Regions from separate parts of the Sphingobium sp. AP49 genome, predicted to be linked through region 2. Evidence: predicted binding sites of a transcription regulator. Region 2 holds the regulator's gene; the other holds the start of a gene.
What was found. The regulator LexA, encoded in region 2, represses DNA repair genes until DNA is damaged. The targets are predictions, from matches to a motif close to GTTCCNCNCTTGTTCT.
Positions count from the first base shown of each region.

Region 1: the regulator LexA is predicted to act here: its motif matches at 2,850-2,865, upstream of PMI04_RS10105 (UvrD-helicase domain-containing protein).

Region 1 covers NZ_CP124576.1:2,056,676-2,063,912, reverse strand. The annotation lists gene PMI04_RS10135 (pseudouridine synthase) at 1-405, shown strand, start outside; gene rsmD (16S rRNA (guanine(966)-N(2))-methyltransferase RsmD) at 402-956, shown strand; gene PMI04_RS10125 (globin domain-containing protein) at 972-1,418, opposite strand; gene PMI04_RS10120 (Rrf2 family transcriptional regulator) at 1,527-2,021, shown strand; gene PMI04_RS10115 (hypothetical protein) at 1,978-2,319, opposite strand; gene PMI04_RS10110 (GFA family protein) at 2,427-2,822, opposite strand; gene PMI04_RS10105 (UvrD-helicase domain-containing protein) at 2,936-5,212, shown strand; gene PMI04_RS10100 (AraC family transcriptional regulator) at 5,289-5,633, shown strand; gene PMI04_RS10095 (GyrI-like domain-containing protein) at 5,685-6,170, shown strand; tRNA gene PMI04_RS10090 (tRNA-Ala) at 6,254-6,329, opposite strand; tRNA gene PMI04_RS10085 (tRNA-Ala) at 6,468-6,543, opposite strand; gene PMI04_RS10080 (TIGR02300 family protein) at 6,632-6,970, opposite strand; gene aroA (3-phosphoshikimate 1-carboxyvinyltransferase) at 7,117-7,237, shown strand, end outside.
Region 2 covers NZ_CP124576.1:2,729,750-2,736,986, reverse strand. The annotation lists gene PMI04_RS13060 (ComEC/Rec2 family competence protein) at 1-1,808, shown strand, start outside; gene lexA (transcriptional repressor LexA) at 1,799-2,476, opposite strand; gene glp (gephyrin-like molybdotransferase Glp) at 2,563-3,747, opposite strand; gene moaC (cyclic pyranopterin monophosphate synthase MoaC) at 3,744-4,229, opposite strand; gene trpC (indole-3-glycerol phosphate synthase TrpC) at 4,226-5,017, opposite strand; gene trpD (anthranilate phosphoribosyltransferase) at 5,014-6,021, opposite strand; gene PMI04_RS13030 (chloride channel protein) at 6,168-7,237, shown strand, end outside.

The DNA.
Region 1 (7,237 bases), 670 kb from region 2:
GGGCTGTTGCTGCTCACCACCGACGGCGAGTTCAAGCGCGAGATGGAATTGCCCGCCACCGGCGTGCCGCGCACCTATCGCGCCCGCGCCTTTGGCGAGGTCAGCCAGCAGCAGCTGGAGGATCTGTTCGACGGCATCGAGATCGAGGGCATCCAATATGGCCGGATCGAGGCCAATCTGGAACGGCGCACCGGCCGCAACCAGTGGGTCGAAATGACCCTGACCGAAGGCAAGAACCGCGAAGTCCGCCGCGTGCTCGAACATTTCGATCTCAAGGTCAATCGCCTGATCCGCACCAGCTATGGCCCGTTCGAGCTGGGCGAACTGGCCAGCGGCGCGGTCGAGGAAGTGCGCCAGCATGACCTGATCGTCTTCCGCAACAGCCTGAAGAAGGGGGCCGAATGAGGATCATTTCGGGTCAATGGCGCGGCCGTCCGCTGGTCGCGCCCAAGGGTGATGCCACCCGTCCTACCGGCGACCGCACGCGTGAGACGCTCTTTTCGATGCTGGCGAGCCGCCTCGGCTCATTCGAGGGGCTGGCCGTAGGCGATTTCTTCGCCGGCTCGGGCGCGCTGGGGTTCGAGGCGCTGTCGCGCGGCGCCGGCTCCTGCCTGTTCGTCGAGCAGGACAAGGCGGCGATCGACGCGATCCGCGCCAATGGCGACAAGCTCGGCCTGCGCCCGGACATCCGCCAGACCAGCGTACTAGCGCTCGGCCCGACGCAAAAGCCGCTCGACCTCATCTTCATGGACCCGCCCTATGACACCGGCGCGGGCCAGGTCGCGCTCGACAAGCTCGCACGCCTCGGCTGGACCAGCCTGTCCACCTGGATCAGCATCGAAACCGACCGGCGCGAGGATGTGACGGTCAAGGGCTTCACCGTCGACGCCGTGCGCGACGTCGGCAAGGCGCGCCTCACCCTGCTCCGCGCAGAGGATAGCGCACCCGCCGCGTAACGATCAGGCGGAATATCAGGCGGCCTCTGCGTAGGCCGCCTGTTCCTTGCCGATCAGGATATCGGCCAGGAAGCCATAGGCCTCGGCCCAGGCGGCCAGCACTTCATCCGTCGCCACCGCTTCACCCAGCACCTCGCGGATCGCCGGCAGCAGCGCGGCCGCCACCTTGGGATAATGGTCCGGCTGCACCCCGGTATCGACATGGCGCTGCACCATGCGCGCGATCGCACCGTCCAGCGCCTGCAACTTGTCGACATTTTCCGCAAAGCCCAGGATCGCCGCCGCCAGCCGGCGCGGTTGCTCTCCACTGGCCTGCGCCGCCTGGTCGAACATGTCCTTGATCGACGCATCCTCGAACAGCCGCGCATACATGCGGGTAGTGATCTCGACGCCATGGCGGCGCAGCGCCGGGCCAGTCGCCTTCACGATGGCGATGGTTTCGGGGGACAGAATTTCGCGCATGACAGGCTCCTCATCGGGGGACTCGATAAGGTTCGTTTAATATACATCTTTTAAGATGTAAATTGAATATATGTTTATGACGGTCTGCCCGCAGGATAGGAGGGCGCGATGCAATTGACCCGCCATACCGATTATGCGCTGCGCGTGCTGATCCATCTTGCCGCCGTGCCGGGCGGACGGGCGACGATCCCGGAGATTGCCGGCGCCTATGGCCTGTCGCGCAATCATCTGATGAAGGTGGTGCATGGCCTGGGCCAAGGTGGTTTCATCCATACCCAGCGCGGCCGGGGTGGCGGCTTTGCCCTCGCCGCCGATCCTGCCGATATCCGCATCGGCGCAGTGGTGCGCCATAGCGAACCGGACATGGCGATGGCCGATTGCGCGTCCTGCGCGATCCGTCCGGCCTGCGGCCTGTCAAGCATATTGGCACAGGCGGTCGGCGCCTTCCTGACGGTGCTGGACGGTTATAGCCTGGCCGATGCGGCGCGCGACAGAACCGGCCTCGCCGCGCTCATCGCCGCCCTGCCCGGCCCTTCAACCGGCGACCCCAAGCCGGATTTCAGCCCGGCCTGCGCATCTTCCTCTTCGCCTCGCCCGGATTGACGCAACTGTCCTGCACGTTCTTGCCGCAGACCGGATAAGCCTTCGCCTCGGTCGGCGGCGGCGTCATATTGCCGCCCACAGTCACGGGATTGGACGAGGACCCCACCGGTGCCGCCGGATCGCGCGGCACATTGGCGGGCGCAGGCGCCATGCCCGTTTCGGCCGGAACCGTGCCAGCCGGCTGCGCCGCATTGGGATCCTGATTCTGGGCGGGCGGTGACATTGCCTGTGCGCCGGCCTGACTGGGTAGCGCCGCCAGCGACAGAGCGGCGAAACCGGCGATCATGACGATCTTCATCGGGTTGGTCCTTCTGCTCCTTGCCCCGAGCAAGGGAGAAACCGGCCACCCACTGCTCCGTTCCCCGCGTCAGCGACGAGCCGTGCCGTCGCTGACGCGGGTCGCGCTCAGTCCGCCGGGTAACGCTCGAACCGGGGCAGGTCGTGCGCCGCCGCCATCCACGGTGCCGCCTCGGCATATTGGACATGGATCGCCGGCGGGAAGGCCGACTGGTCATCCAGCGTCGCGGTCTGGATGTCGATCATGCCGGGAAACACCGTGGGATTGGTGTAGAACAGCCCGGTGCCACAAGTGCCGCAGAAATGGCGAGTCGCATTGTCGGACGACTGATAGGCGACCGGATCGCCCTCTATCGTCACCTTGTCATGCGGGAACAAAGCCCAACCGACCATCGGCGCACCCGCGCTCATCCGACAATCGCTGCAATGGCAGAGCGCGCTATAAACCGGCTCATCCACCGCCGCATAATGGATCGCCCCGCACTGGCACCGCCCCGTCACCATCATCTTGCTCCATTCGCATCTTGCGTGATTCTCTTTTTGTTCTCATAGATTACGTCCCGCTGCAAGGCCATCCGCCCTTGCCCCCACAACCGCCCATCCCTAGTTGATCGCCCATGACCGTGCCTGCTCCCTCGCCCAATGACCCGCCCTATCTGAAGGGTCTCAACGAACCGCAGCGTCAGGCTGTGCTGACCACGGAGGGGCCGGTGCTGGTGCTGGCCGGCGCGGGGACGGGCAAGACCGCAGCACTGACCGCCCGCCTCGCCCATCTGGTCGCGACCCAGCGCGCCTGGCCCTCGGAAATCCTGGCCGTCACCTTCACCAACAAGGCGGCGCGGGAAATGCGCGAGCGCGTCGGCCGGATGATCGGCCCGGCGGTTGAGGGCATGCCCTGGCTCGGCACCTTCCATGCGATCGCGGCTAAGATGCTGCGTCGCCATGCCGAACTGGTCGGGCTCCAGTCCAATTTCACCATCCTCGACACCGACGACCAGTTGCGCCTGATGAAGCAGCTGATCCAGGCCGAGGGGATCGACGAAAAGCGCTGGCCCGCGCGCCAGCTCGCCGGCCTGATCGACCAGTGGAAGAACAAGGGCCTCACTCCGGAGGAAGTCGGCGCCGGCGAGGCGGAGGGCTATGCCCATGGCAAGGGGCAGAAGCTCTATGCCGCCTACCAGGCCCGACTGCGCGAGGTGAATGCCTGCGATTTCGGTGACTTGCTTCTACATGTTTTGACCATATTGAAGCGTCACCGCGACGTGCTGGAGCAATATCAACAGCGCTTCAAATATATCATGGTGGACGAATATCAGGACACCAATAGCAGCCAGTATCTCTGGCTCCGCCTGCTCGCCCAGACCCGCAAGAATATCTGCTGCGTCGGCGACGACGACCAGTCCATCTATTCATGGCGTGGCGCAGAAGTCGCCAATATCCTGCGCTTTGAAAAGGATTTTCCGGGCGCCGTAATCGTCCGGCTGGAACAAAACTACCGCTCCACCCCGCACATATTGGGCGCCGCATCCGGGGTGATCGCGGAAAATGGCAATCGCCTGGGCAAGACATTGTGGACCGACATCGACGTCGGCGAAAAGGTGCGCGTGCTCGGCGTGTGGGACGGGCCGGAGGAAGCCCGCCGCGTCGGCGACGAGATCGAGGCGATCACCCGCGCCGGCGGATCGCTGGACGAGGTGGCGATCCTCGTCCGCGCCCAGCACCAGACCCGCGAGTTTGAAGACCGCTTCATCCAGATCGGCCTGCCCTATCGCATCGTCGGCGGCTTCCGCTTCTATGAGCGCGCCGAAATCCGCGATGCGCTCGCCTATCTGCGCCTGGTCAACCAGCCGGCGGACGATCTCGCCTTCGAGCGCATCGTCAACGTTCCCAAGCGCGGCCTGGGCGACAAGGCGGTCGAAAAGCTGCACCGTCTGGCGCGCGCGGAGGGCATCCCGCTCGCCCTTGCCGCCGCCCGCATCCTCGACACCGACGAACTGACGCCCCAGGCACGCCGCGCGCTCGGGGCCTTCATCGGCGACCTCGCCCGCTGGCGCGATCGCGCCGCACAACTGCCCCATGCCGAACTGGCCCGCCAGATCCTGGACGAAAGCGGCTATACCGCCACGCTCCAGGCCGAACGCTCGACCGAGAGCGCCGGCCGCCTCGAAAACCTGAGCGAACTCACGCGCGCGATGGAGGAATATGAGACGCTGGGCGCCTTCCTCGAACATGTCAGTCTGGTCATGGACAATGAGGCGCAGCAGGATGAGCGCAAGCTCACCATCATGACCATCCACGCCGCCAAGGGGCTGGAGTTCGACAATGTCTTCCTCGCCGGCTGGGAGGAAGGCATCTTCCCCTCGCAGCGTGCGCTGGACGAGGGCGGGCTCAACAGCCTGGAGGAGGAACGGCGCCTCGCCTATGTCGCGATCACCCGCGCGCGCAAGCGCTGCACCATCCTCCATGCCGCCAACCGCCGCATCTATGGCCAATGGACTAGCTCCATCCCCTCCCGCTTCGTCGGCGAATTGCCGCCCGAACATGTGGATGAGGAAAGCAGCATGTCCGGCGGCGCCTCGCTCTGGCGCGCCAACTGGTCGGAACGGGACGATCCCTTCGCCAATGTCGCACGCGGTTCCGCCCGCGGCCCCGGCTGGCAGCGCGCCCAGACCAGCGGTCAGTTCAACCGCGAGCCGGCGCGAATCGTCGAGGCGCGGACTTCGGCGGTGTCGATCGGCAACAAGGGACGCGACGATGTGGCGCTCGGCCAGCGCGTCTTCCACCAGAAATTCGGCTATGGCACGATCGCCGCGATCGAGGGCAACAAGCTGGAAATCGATTTCGAGACCGCCGGCCGCAAGCGGGTGATGGACAGCTTCGTCTCGTTGGCCTGACCGGCTCAAGACCGCAAGATCAGTCGAGCACCCGCCGCCCGAAAGCGCCTAACTGGCCTCGCCACGGAGGACGAAAATGAAGGCGATGCTGGATCAATATCAGGACCGGATGCAGCGGGTGCTCGATCATATCGATCGGCATCTGGACGATCATCTGGATCTGGATGCGATCAGCAGCGTCGCGGCCTTTTCCAAATATCATTTCCATCGCCAATTCAGCGCGATATTCGGCCTGTCGGTCCATCGCTATGTCCAGTTGGCCCGCATGAAGCGCGCCGCCTATCGGCTGGCCTATCGCCATGGGCAGATGATCACCGCCATTGCGCTGGATGCCGGCTATGACGCGCCCGATGCCTTTGCCCGCGCCTTTCGCAGGAATTTCGGGCAATCACCGTCTTCCTTCCGCTCCTCTCCCGCCTGAGAACCGTGGCTTGCCGCCCTTGGGCCATTTGACGAAGTGAGGAGCAAGCATATGCAGACGAAATTCACCCGGGACGCCGTCGTCATTCGCGATGTGACCGAAACGCCGGTCGCGATCATGCAGCATCGCGGCGATCCCGCAACGATCGGCGATACGATCCGGCGCTTCATCGCCTGGCGCAAGGCGGCGGGGTTGCCGCCGTCGAGCAGCGCGACCTTCAACATCTTTCATGATGACCCGCGCACCACGCCATCGCTCGACTATCGACTCGATCTGTGCGCGGGCACCAGCCGCCCCTTCGACGCCCATGGCGTGCCGATAGAAGTCGGCATCATTCCGGGCGGCCGCTGCGCCGTGCTGCGAGTGACGGGAAACAGCGACAATCTGGAGCCTGCCGCCCTCTATCTCTACCGTGACTGGCTACCGGCCAGTGGGGAGGAAACGCGCGATTTCCCGCTCTATTGCCAGCGCCTCGCCTTCTTTCCCGAAGTTGCGGAACATGCAGCGGTCACGGACCTGTTTCTGCCGCTGAAATGACGCACAGATGATGGCTCGCACCGCAAGGATGCGGGCAGGTCATCGACGATGTGAGGTAATATCCGGGCTATCTTTTCCGGAAATGGTGGAGCCTAGCGGGATCGAACCGCTGACCTCCTGCATGCCATGCAGGCGCTCTCCCAGCTGAGCTAAGGCCCCATCCTGATACGGCACTGGCCGCGTCCCGATGGATCAGACCATGTCCGGCAATGCCGTCGGTCATATGTCCAAACCCGCGCTTGCGCTTGGGTATTTTTCGGGAAAATGCCCGAGGGACATTTTCTGGTTCCGAAAAATTGGTGGAGCCTAGCGGGATCGAACCGCTGACCTCCTGCATGCCATGCAGGCGCTCTCCCAGCTGAGCTAAGGCCCCTTACCATCATGAAGCGCCGTTGGGTCCGGCGCCTCGGAGGTCGCTGCCTCTAGGAGGAGGCGACCCCGTTGGCAAGCACAATTTTCAATTAATTATCGTCGTCATTATCGTCGCTGCCGGCGTCAACGCCCAGGTCGTCATCACCACCCAGATCGACGTCATTGTCCGGCGAATCTTCATCGTCATCGACGTCGATATCGATGTCCAGATCGTCGTCGGCCGTCTCGACCTCACCGTCTGCGGTCTCGATGACCTTCTTGGGCGCGACCTCTTCATAAGGCAGCGGCTGCTTCGACTTCAGCACCGGTTCGGGCTCCCAAGCGGCGCCGCAATTGATGCAGGTCACCGGGTCATCCTTGCCCAGGTCGTAGAAGCGAGTCGCGCATTTCGGGCAGGTCCGCTTCGTGCCCCATTCAGCCTTCACCATGTCCGGCCTGTTCCTTCTTCGATGCTCAAACAGAAATCACGCGGTACGACGGAAGTCGTCCACGAAACGTCGGGCGCCTTGCCATAGCGAAACCGCGCTGTCAAAAGCCGGGCGCATTTTTTCGGTTCCAAGATGATGGATACCCCGTGACCAGCCATAATGACCAACCCAGTCCGATGACCTTCACCGCCGCCCCCGCGCTTTCGGGCAGCGTCGCGGTTCCGGGCGACAAGAGCATTTCCCACCGCTCGCTCATGCTGTCCGCCC
Region 2 (7,237 bases):
GGCAACCGCCGCTGGCGCGTCCCATATTCGTACAGGTGACGGGCGAGGTGACCGCGATTGCCCGACTGCCCGCGCAACAGATGGTGCGGGTGGGGCTGCGGCCGATTGATGCGCCTGCGCTGCCGGCGGCGATCCGGGTGAATATCGCCGATGCAGATGTGCCTCCGGCCCTGGGCAAAGGGGCGATACTGCGCTTTCGGGTCCGGCTGATGCCGCCCGCGCCACCCAGCGTGCCGGGCGCGTTCGATTTCGCCCGGCGCGCCTATTTTCAGGGGATCGGAGCGACCGGGCGAGCGCTGGCGCCGGTCGAGGTGGTGGCGCCGGCGCGTGAGGGGCCGACGCTGCGGGCGCGGCTGTTCGATCATATCAGCGGACAGGTGGCAGGCGCACCGGCGGGGATTGCGGTGGCGCTGGCGACCGGCGATCAGGGCGCGATTGCCGAGGCGGATGCGGAGGCGATGCGGCGCAGCGGTCTGGCCCATCTGCTGTCGATCAGCGGGCTGCATGTGACGGCGCTGATCGGCGCGGTGATCTTTCTGTTGCTGCGGCTGCTGGCGCTGATCCCGCGCGCAGCGCTGGACTGGCCGCTGATGCTGATCGCTGCGGGCGGGGGGGCGCTGGCGGGGATCGGCTATACGCTGCTGACCGGGGCGGAGGTGCCGACGGTGCGATCCTGCGTCGCGGCGCTGCTGGTGCTGGGCGGGCTGGCGCTGGGGCGCGAGGCGATCACCCTGCGGCTGGTCGCGACCGGGGCGCTGGTGGTTCTGGCCTTCTGGCCCGAGGCGCTGATCGGCCCGAGCTTCCAGATGAGCTTTGCCGCCGTGGTCGCGCTGGTGGCGCTGGGCGAGCATCGCCGGTTCAAGGCGTTCGCGATGGCGCGGGACGAGCATTGGTCGCGCAAGGCCGGGCGGACGGTGGCGGCGATGCTGATGACGGGGCTTGCCATCGAACTGGTGCTGGCGCCGATCGCGCTTTTCCACTTTCACAAGGCTGGCTTGCTGGGCGCGGTGGCCAATCTGGTCGCGATCCCGCTCACCACCTTCGTCATCATGCCGCTGGAGGCGCTGGCCCTGTGCTTCGATCTGGTCGGGCTGGGCGCGCCCTTCTGGTGGCTCACGGCCAAGGCGATCGCGCTGTTGCTGGCGGTGGCGCATGGCGTGGCGGCCAGCCCGATGGCGGTGATGCTGGCGCCGGCGGTGCCGGGCTGGATTTTCGGGATCATTGTGGTGGGTGGCCTCTGGTGCCTGCTCTGGCGCAGCCGTTGGCGCTGGCTGGGGTTGGCGCCGGTCATGATCGGCCTGATCGGCATCGCATTGCTGGCGCCGCCCGACATAATAGTGACCGGCGACGGGCGGCATGTCGCGGTGCGGACGCCGGCGGGGGCGATGGCGCTGCTGCGCGAGGGGGCGGGCGATTATGTGCGCGACGTGCTGAGCGAGAGCGCGGGCTATGATGGGACGCTGGAGGCGATCGCGACGATGAAGCAGGCGCGCTGTTCGACAGACCTGTGCGCGGTGACATTGCCCCGGGGTGGGCGCGATTGGCGTCTGCTGGTGACGCGCAATGCGATGCTGGTCGATCGGCCGATATTGGAGCGGGATTGCGCAGCGGCCGATATCGTCATCAGCGACCGGGGGCTGCCCTGGTGGTGCCGGCCGCGCTGGATGAAGATCGACCGCCGGCTGCTGTCACGCACCGGCGGCCTGTCGATTGGCCTTGAACGCGGCAAAGTTCACACCGTCCATCGGCCCGGCGACGCGCATCCGTGGATCGTGCGCCGCCGGCCCCGACCAGCCGGTCAGTTGTAGCGGCGCAGCAGGCCGGCGAGCTTGCCCTGGATGCGGACCTGGCGCGGATCGTAGATCTGCGGTTCATAGGCGGCATTGGCGGGATCGAGCCGGACCCGGCTGCCTTCGCGGCGGAAATATTTGAGCGTGGCTTCGGCATCGTCGATCAGGGCGACGACGATCTGGCCCTCGCGCGCGACATCGGTGCGCTGGATCAGCGCGAAGTCGCCGTCGAGAATGCCGGCCTCCATCATCGAGTCTCCGGAGACTTCGAGCGCATAATGATCGCCCGAGCCGAGCAAGGCGGCGGGAACGGACAGCATGGTGTGGCTTTCCATCGCCTCGATCGGGACGCCGGCGGCGATGCGGCCGTGCAGCGGGATTTCGATCACGTCATTGGCGGCGGTCGGCAGCAGCACGGCCGGCGCTGGCGTCTTGGGCACCGCAACGGCCGGGGCGGGGGGGCGGTGCATCGCGTCAGGCAGCTTCAGCACCTCCAGCGCGCGCGCGCGGTTGGGCAGGCGGCGGATGAAGCCACGCTCTTCCAGCGCGTTGATCAGGCGGTGGATACCGGACTTGGAGCGCAGGTCGAGCGCGTCCTTCATCTCCTCGAACGAAGGAGACACGCCGCCTTCTTCCAGCCGGGTCTGAATGAAGCTCAGCAATTCCTGCTGCTTGGGCGTCAACATCGGCGATCCTCCATGGAACGAATGAAGAACGCATAGGAAACGGAAAGGGGCAAGTCAAGCGCCTAAAGCGGTACAGCGCTTTAGGCTCAGGAGGAGAGCGGCAATATGTCGACCCAATCGCCGCTGACGGCTGGAGGTGCCCCCGCAGGGCGCCTGATGAGGCAATCCGCCGTCGCCATGGCCGCGGTGGCGGCGCTGTCCTGCGCGGTGACCGACACGATGCCGTTGGCGGAATGATAGGCGCGCAGATAGTCATCGCGTTCCTCCGTCGCGGGCAGCGGCGCGGCCAGGCGGGCCTGCACGATCGGTGGCAGTGGCGTGCGCGATCCGGCGAGATGGCGGACCAGCGGGCAGAGGAACAGGGTACCGGTGACGAAGGCGGAGACCGGATTGCCCGGCAGACCGAGGAAGGTCGCATTGCCAAGGCGCCCGGCCATCAGCGGTTTGCCCGGCCGCATCGCGATCTTGTAGAAATCGAGCGTGCCGCCGGCGGCGGCGAAGGCGGGGCGGACATAGTCATGGTCGCCGACCGAGGCGCCGCCAGTCGAGACGATGATGTCGGCCTGTGCCGCCTGTTCCAGCGCCCGCGTCATGGCGGCGAGATCGTCGGGCACGATGCCGAGGTCGATCACCTCGCAGGGCAGCGCGGCGAGCAGGGCGGCGAGCATCGGCGCGTTGGAGGAGGGGAGGAAGCCCGGCGGGGTCGGCGCGCCGGGCGGAACCAGTTCATTGCCGGTGGACAGCAGGGCGACGCGGGGCCGCGCGCCGACGGGCAGGCTGCCATGACCGCCCAGCACCGCAAGCGCGATCTGGCCCGGCGTAAGGCGGCTGCCGGCGCCGACCAGCGGTGTGCCGGCGCGGAAATCGGAGCCGAGCGGGCGGACATGTTTGCCGGGCGACAGGGTGCCGTCATGCGCGGTCAGCTTGTCGCCGTCGCGCGTGGCATTTTCCTGGATCAAAATGACGTCCGCGCCGGCCGGCAAGGGGGCGCCAGTGAAGATGCGGCAGGCCTGGCCCGGTTGCAGGGCCGGGACATCGGCATCGCCCGCGCTGCTGGTGGCGATCACCTGCCACGGCCCCGCGCCTTCGGATGCGCGTACAGCATAGCCGTCCATCGCGGAAAGGTCGGCCCATGGCTGGTCGCGGAGCGCGGCGACGTCAGTGGCGAGCCAGCGGCCCGCGCAGGCGGTAACGGGCACAAGTTCGGTCGGCAGCGGATCGGCGAGGGCAAGGAGCCGCGCCTGCGCGTCCGCGACCGGCATCAGGCTCATCGGCCGGCATGCTCCGGCGCGGTCCAGTCGCCCGACTTGCCGCCGCGCTTGGCGAGCAGGCGAACATCGCAGATTATCATGCCCTTATCGAGCGCCTTGGCCATATCATAGACGGTGAGCAAGGCGGCGGTGGCGGCGGTCAGCGCCTCCATCTCCACCCCGGTCTGGCCGGCGGTGCGCGCGGTCGCGGTGACGGTGACGCCATCGTCGTGGAGGGCGAAGTCGATGGTGACGGCGCTCAGCGGGATCGGATGGCAGAGCGGGATCAGTTCGGCGGTGCGCTTGGCCGCCATGATGCCGGCGACGCGGGCGACGGCCAGTACATCGCCCTTCTTGACGAGGCCGGCGGCGATCGCCTGCGCAGCGTCGGCCGCCATGGTGATGCGCCCGGCGGCCACCGCCTCGCGCGCGGTCACCGCCTTGGCCGAGACATCGACCATGCGGGCGGCGCCATCCTCGTCCAGATGGGTGAGGCCGGTCATGCGCCGGTCAGCAGGTTGCGGGTCGCCGCCTCGACATCGGCCTGGCGCATCAGCGTCTCGCCGACCAGGAAGCAGCGCACGCCATGATCGGCCATGGCGGTGAGGTCGGCATGGGAGCCAAGGCCGCTTTCGGCGACGAAGGTGCAGCCGTCGGGCGCCTTGCCGACCAGTTCATAGGTGCGGGCGAAATCGACGCTGAAATCGCGCAGGTCGCGATTATTGACGCCGATCAGGCGCGAGCGGAGCTTGAGCGCGCGTTCCAGTTCGGCCTCGTCATGCACCTCGATCAGGGCGTCCATGCCAAGGCCGAGCGCGGCGTCCTCGATCTCCTGCATCTGGCCGTCGTCCAGCGCGGCGACGATGATCAGGATCGCGTCGGCGCCGAGCGCGCGGCTTTCGAGGATCTGCCAGGGATCGACGATGAAATCCTTGCGCAGCACCGGCAGGGCGCAGGCCGAGCGGGCGGCCATCAGATAATCGTCATGGCCCTGGAAATAGGGCTCGTCGGTCAGCACCGAAAGGCAGGCGGCGCCACCGGCGGCATAGGCGACGGCATGGGCCGGCGGATCGAAATCGGCACGGATCAGCCCCTTGGACGGGCTGGCCTTCTTCACCTCCGCGATCAGGCCGAAACCCGAGCGGGCGGCATCGTCCAGCGCCCTGCGGAAGCCGCGCGGCGGAGTCTGCTCGCTGGCGCGGGCGTGGAGCGACGCGATCGTGGTCGCGGCCTTGCGGCGGGCAACATCCTCGCGCTTGAAATCGCAGATTTCGATGAGCTTGTTGGTCATTGATAGGCAATCCAGCAATTGAGGAGCGCATTGGCAAGGCCGTTGTCGATCGCTTCGGCGGCCTGTTCGACGCCATCGCGGAAATCATGGGCGGCGTCAGCCACCACCAAAGCGGCGGCGGCGTTGAGCAGCACGGCGTCGCGATAAGCGCCGGCCTCGCCCTGGAGCAGGGCACGGAGCGCTGCGGCATTATGGGCCGGGTCGCCGCCGCGAATGGCGGTGACGGGATGGGTCGAGAGGCCCAGTTCGGCAGCGGTCAGGCGCCGCATCGCGACCACGCCGTCGGCCGTCACCTCGGCAATGTCGTTGCCGCCGGCGAGCGAGAGTTCGTCCAGCCCCTCGTCCCCCGACACGATCATCGCATGGGTGGCGCCAAGCTGGCCCAGCGCATCGGCATAGATGGGGACATAGGCGGGGCGGGCGATGCCGACGAGCTGGCGACGGACATTGGCGGGATTGGCGAGCGGCCCCATCAGGTTGAAGATGGTGCGTTCGCCGATCGACCGGCGGATCGGGCCGAGGCGTTTGAGCGCCGGATGGTAATTTTGCGCGAACAGGAAGCAGATGCCCAGATCCTTGAGCGTCGCTTCCGCCGTGGCGGCGGCGCGATCGAGGTCAAGGCCGAGCGCTTCGAGCGTGTCGGCCGCGCCCGCCTTGGACGAGGCGGCGCGATTGCCATGCTTGGCGACCGGCACGCCGGCGGCCGCGACCACCAGGCTGACGGCGGTCGAGACGTTGAGCGTATGATGGCCGTCGCCGCCGGTGCCGCAGACGTCGATCGTGCCGTCGGGCGCGTCGACCGGGATCATCCGGGCGCGCATCGCACGGGCGGCGGCGGCAATCTCCGTCGCGGTCTCGCCGCGCCGCGCCATGGTGACGAGAAAGCCGGCGATCGCCTCGTCCGACAGGTCGGCGTCGAACAGCAGGTCGAAGGCGCGGGCGGCTTCGTCGGCGGCCAGGGGCGCGCTGGGATCGGGCAGGCCGGAATTGAGCAGAACGGTCATGGGCCAAGCCTTTAGTCCCGCCCACGCGCGAAAGTCGAGGGCGACATGCTATTTGCCCGCCAATTGGAATTTTGTTGCGTGGTCCGGCAATTGGCTTGACGTGTGGGGCTTGACGTGGGCGCCAAAGGGGCGTTGTCGGGGAAGCCATGCGCCGCCCCTGGTCGACCCTGTTCTGGAGCCTTGCCATCCGCCAGCGCCGTCGGTTGCGCGAGAGCGAGGCGGCCTTCATCCTGCTCGCCGTGCTGGCGGGCGTGGCGGCGGGCCTGATCACCAACCTGTTGCAGCTGATGGCGCATGGCATTCAGGAGCTGCTCTATGGCGTCAGCATCAACCGGCTGAGCGCGCTGGGCGAGATCCGCCATCCCTGGCGACTGCTGGGCCTGCCGCTGGGCGGGCTGGCGCTGGTGTTGCTGGCGCGGCTGCTGCGCCGCCGGCAAAGGCCGCTGATCGACGTGGTGGAGGCCAATGCCCTGCATGGCGGGCGCATCCCGATGGCCGACAATCTGGTGATCGCCGGGCAGACGGTGCTGTCGAACGGGGCGGGCGCCTCGGTCGGGCTGGAGGCGGCCTATGCGCAGATGGGCGGCGGCGTCGCGTCGCTGCTGGGCCAATGGCTGAAGCTGCGGCGCAATGATCTGCGTACCCTGGTCGGCGCGGGTGCAGGGGCGGGCGTGGGCGCGGCGTTCGGCGCGCCACTGGCCGGCGCCTTTTATGCGTTCGAGATCGTGATCGGCCATTATACGCCCGCCGCGATCGCGCCGGTGGTGGCGGCAGCCTTGAGCGCGGCCTTCGTGACGCGCGCTTTGGGCGTCGAGCCCTGGCTGATCGCGACCACGGCGGACCGGATATTGGGGACGGTGGACTATCTTCTCTATGCGCTGCTGGGCCTGCTCTGCGCGGGGCTGGGTATCCTTATCATGCGGATGGTGACCTTTGCCGAGCTGCGGGTGCAGGGCTGGACCTGGCCGGGGCGGTGGCGACCGGTGATCGGCGGCGTGCTGCTGATGCCGCTCGCCTGGTTGACGCCGCAGACGCTGTCGGCCGGGCATGGCGCGCTGCACCTCAACCTCATCCTGCTGCCCGACTGGACCGTGCTGCTGATGGTCCTGTGCCTCAAGATCGCGGCGTCGGTGATCTCGCTGAGCTTCGGCTTTCGCGGCGGGCTGTTCTTCGCGTCTTTGTTCCTGGGATCGCTGGCGGGGCAGATTTTCGCGCA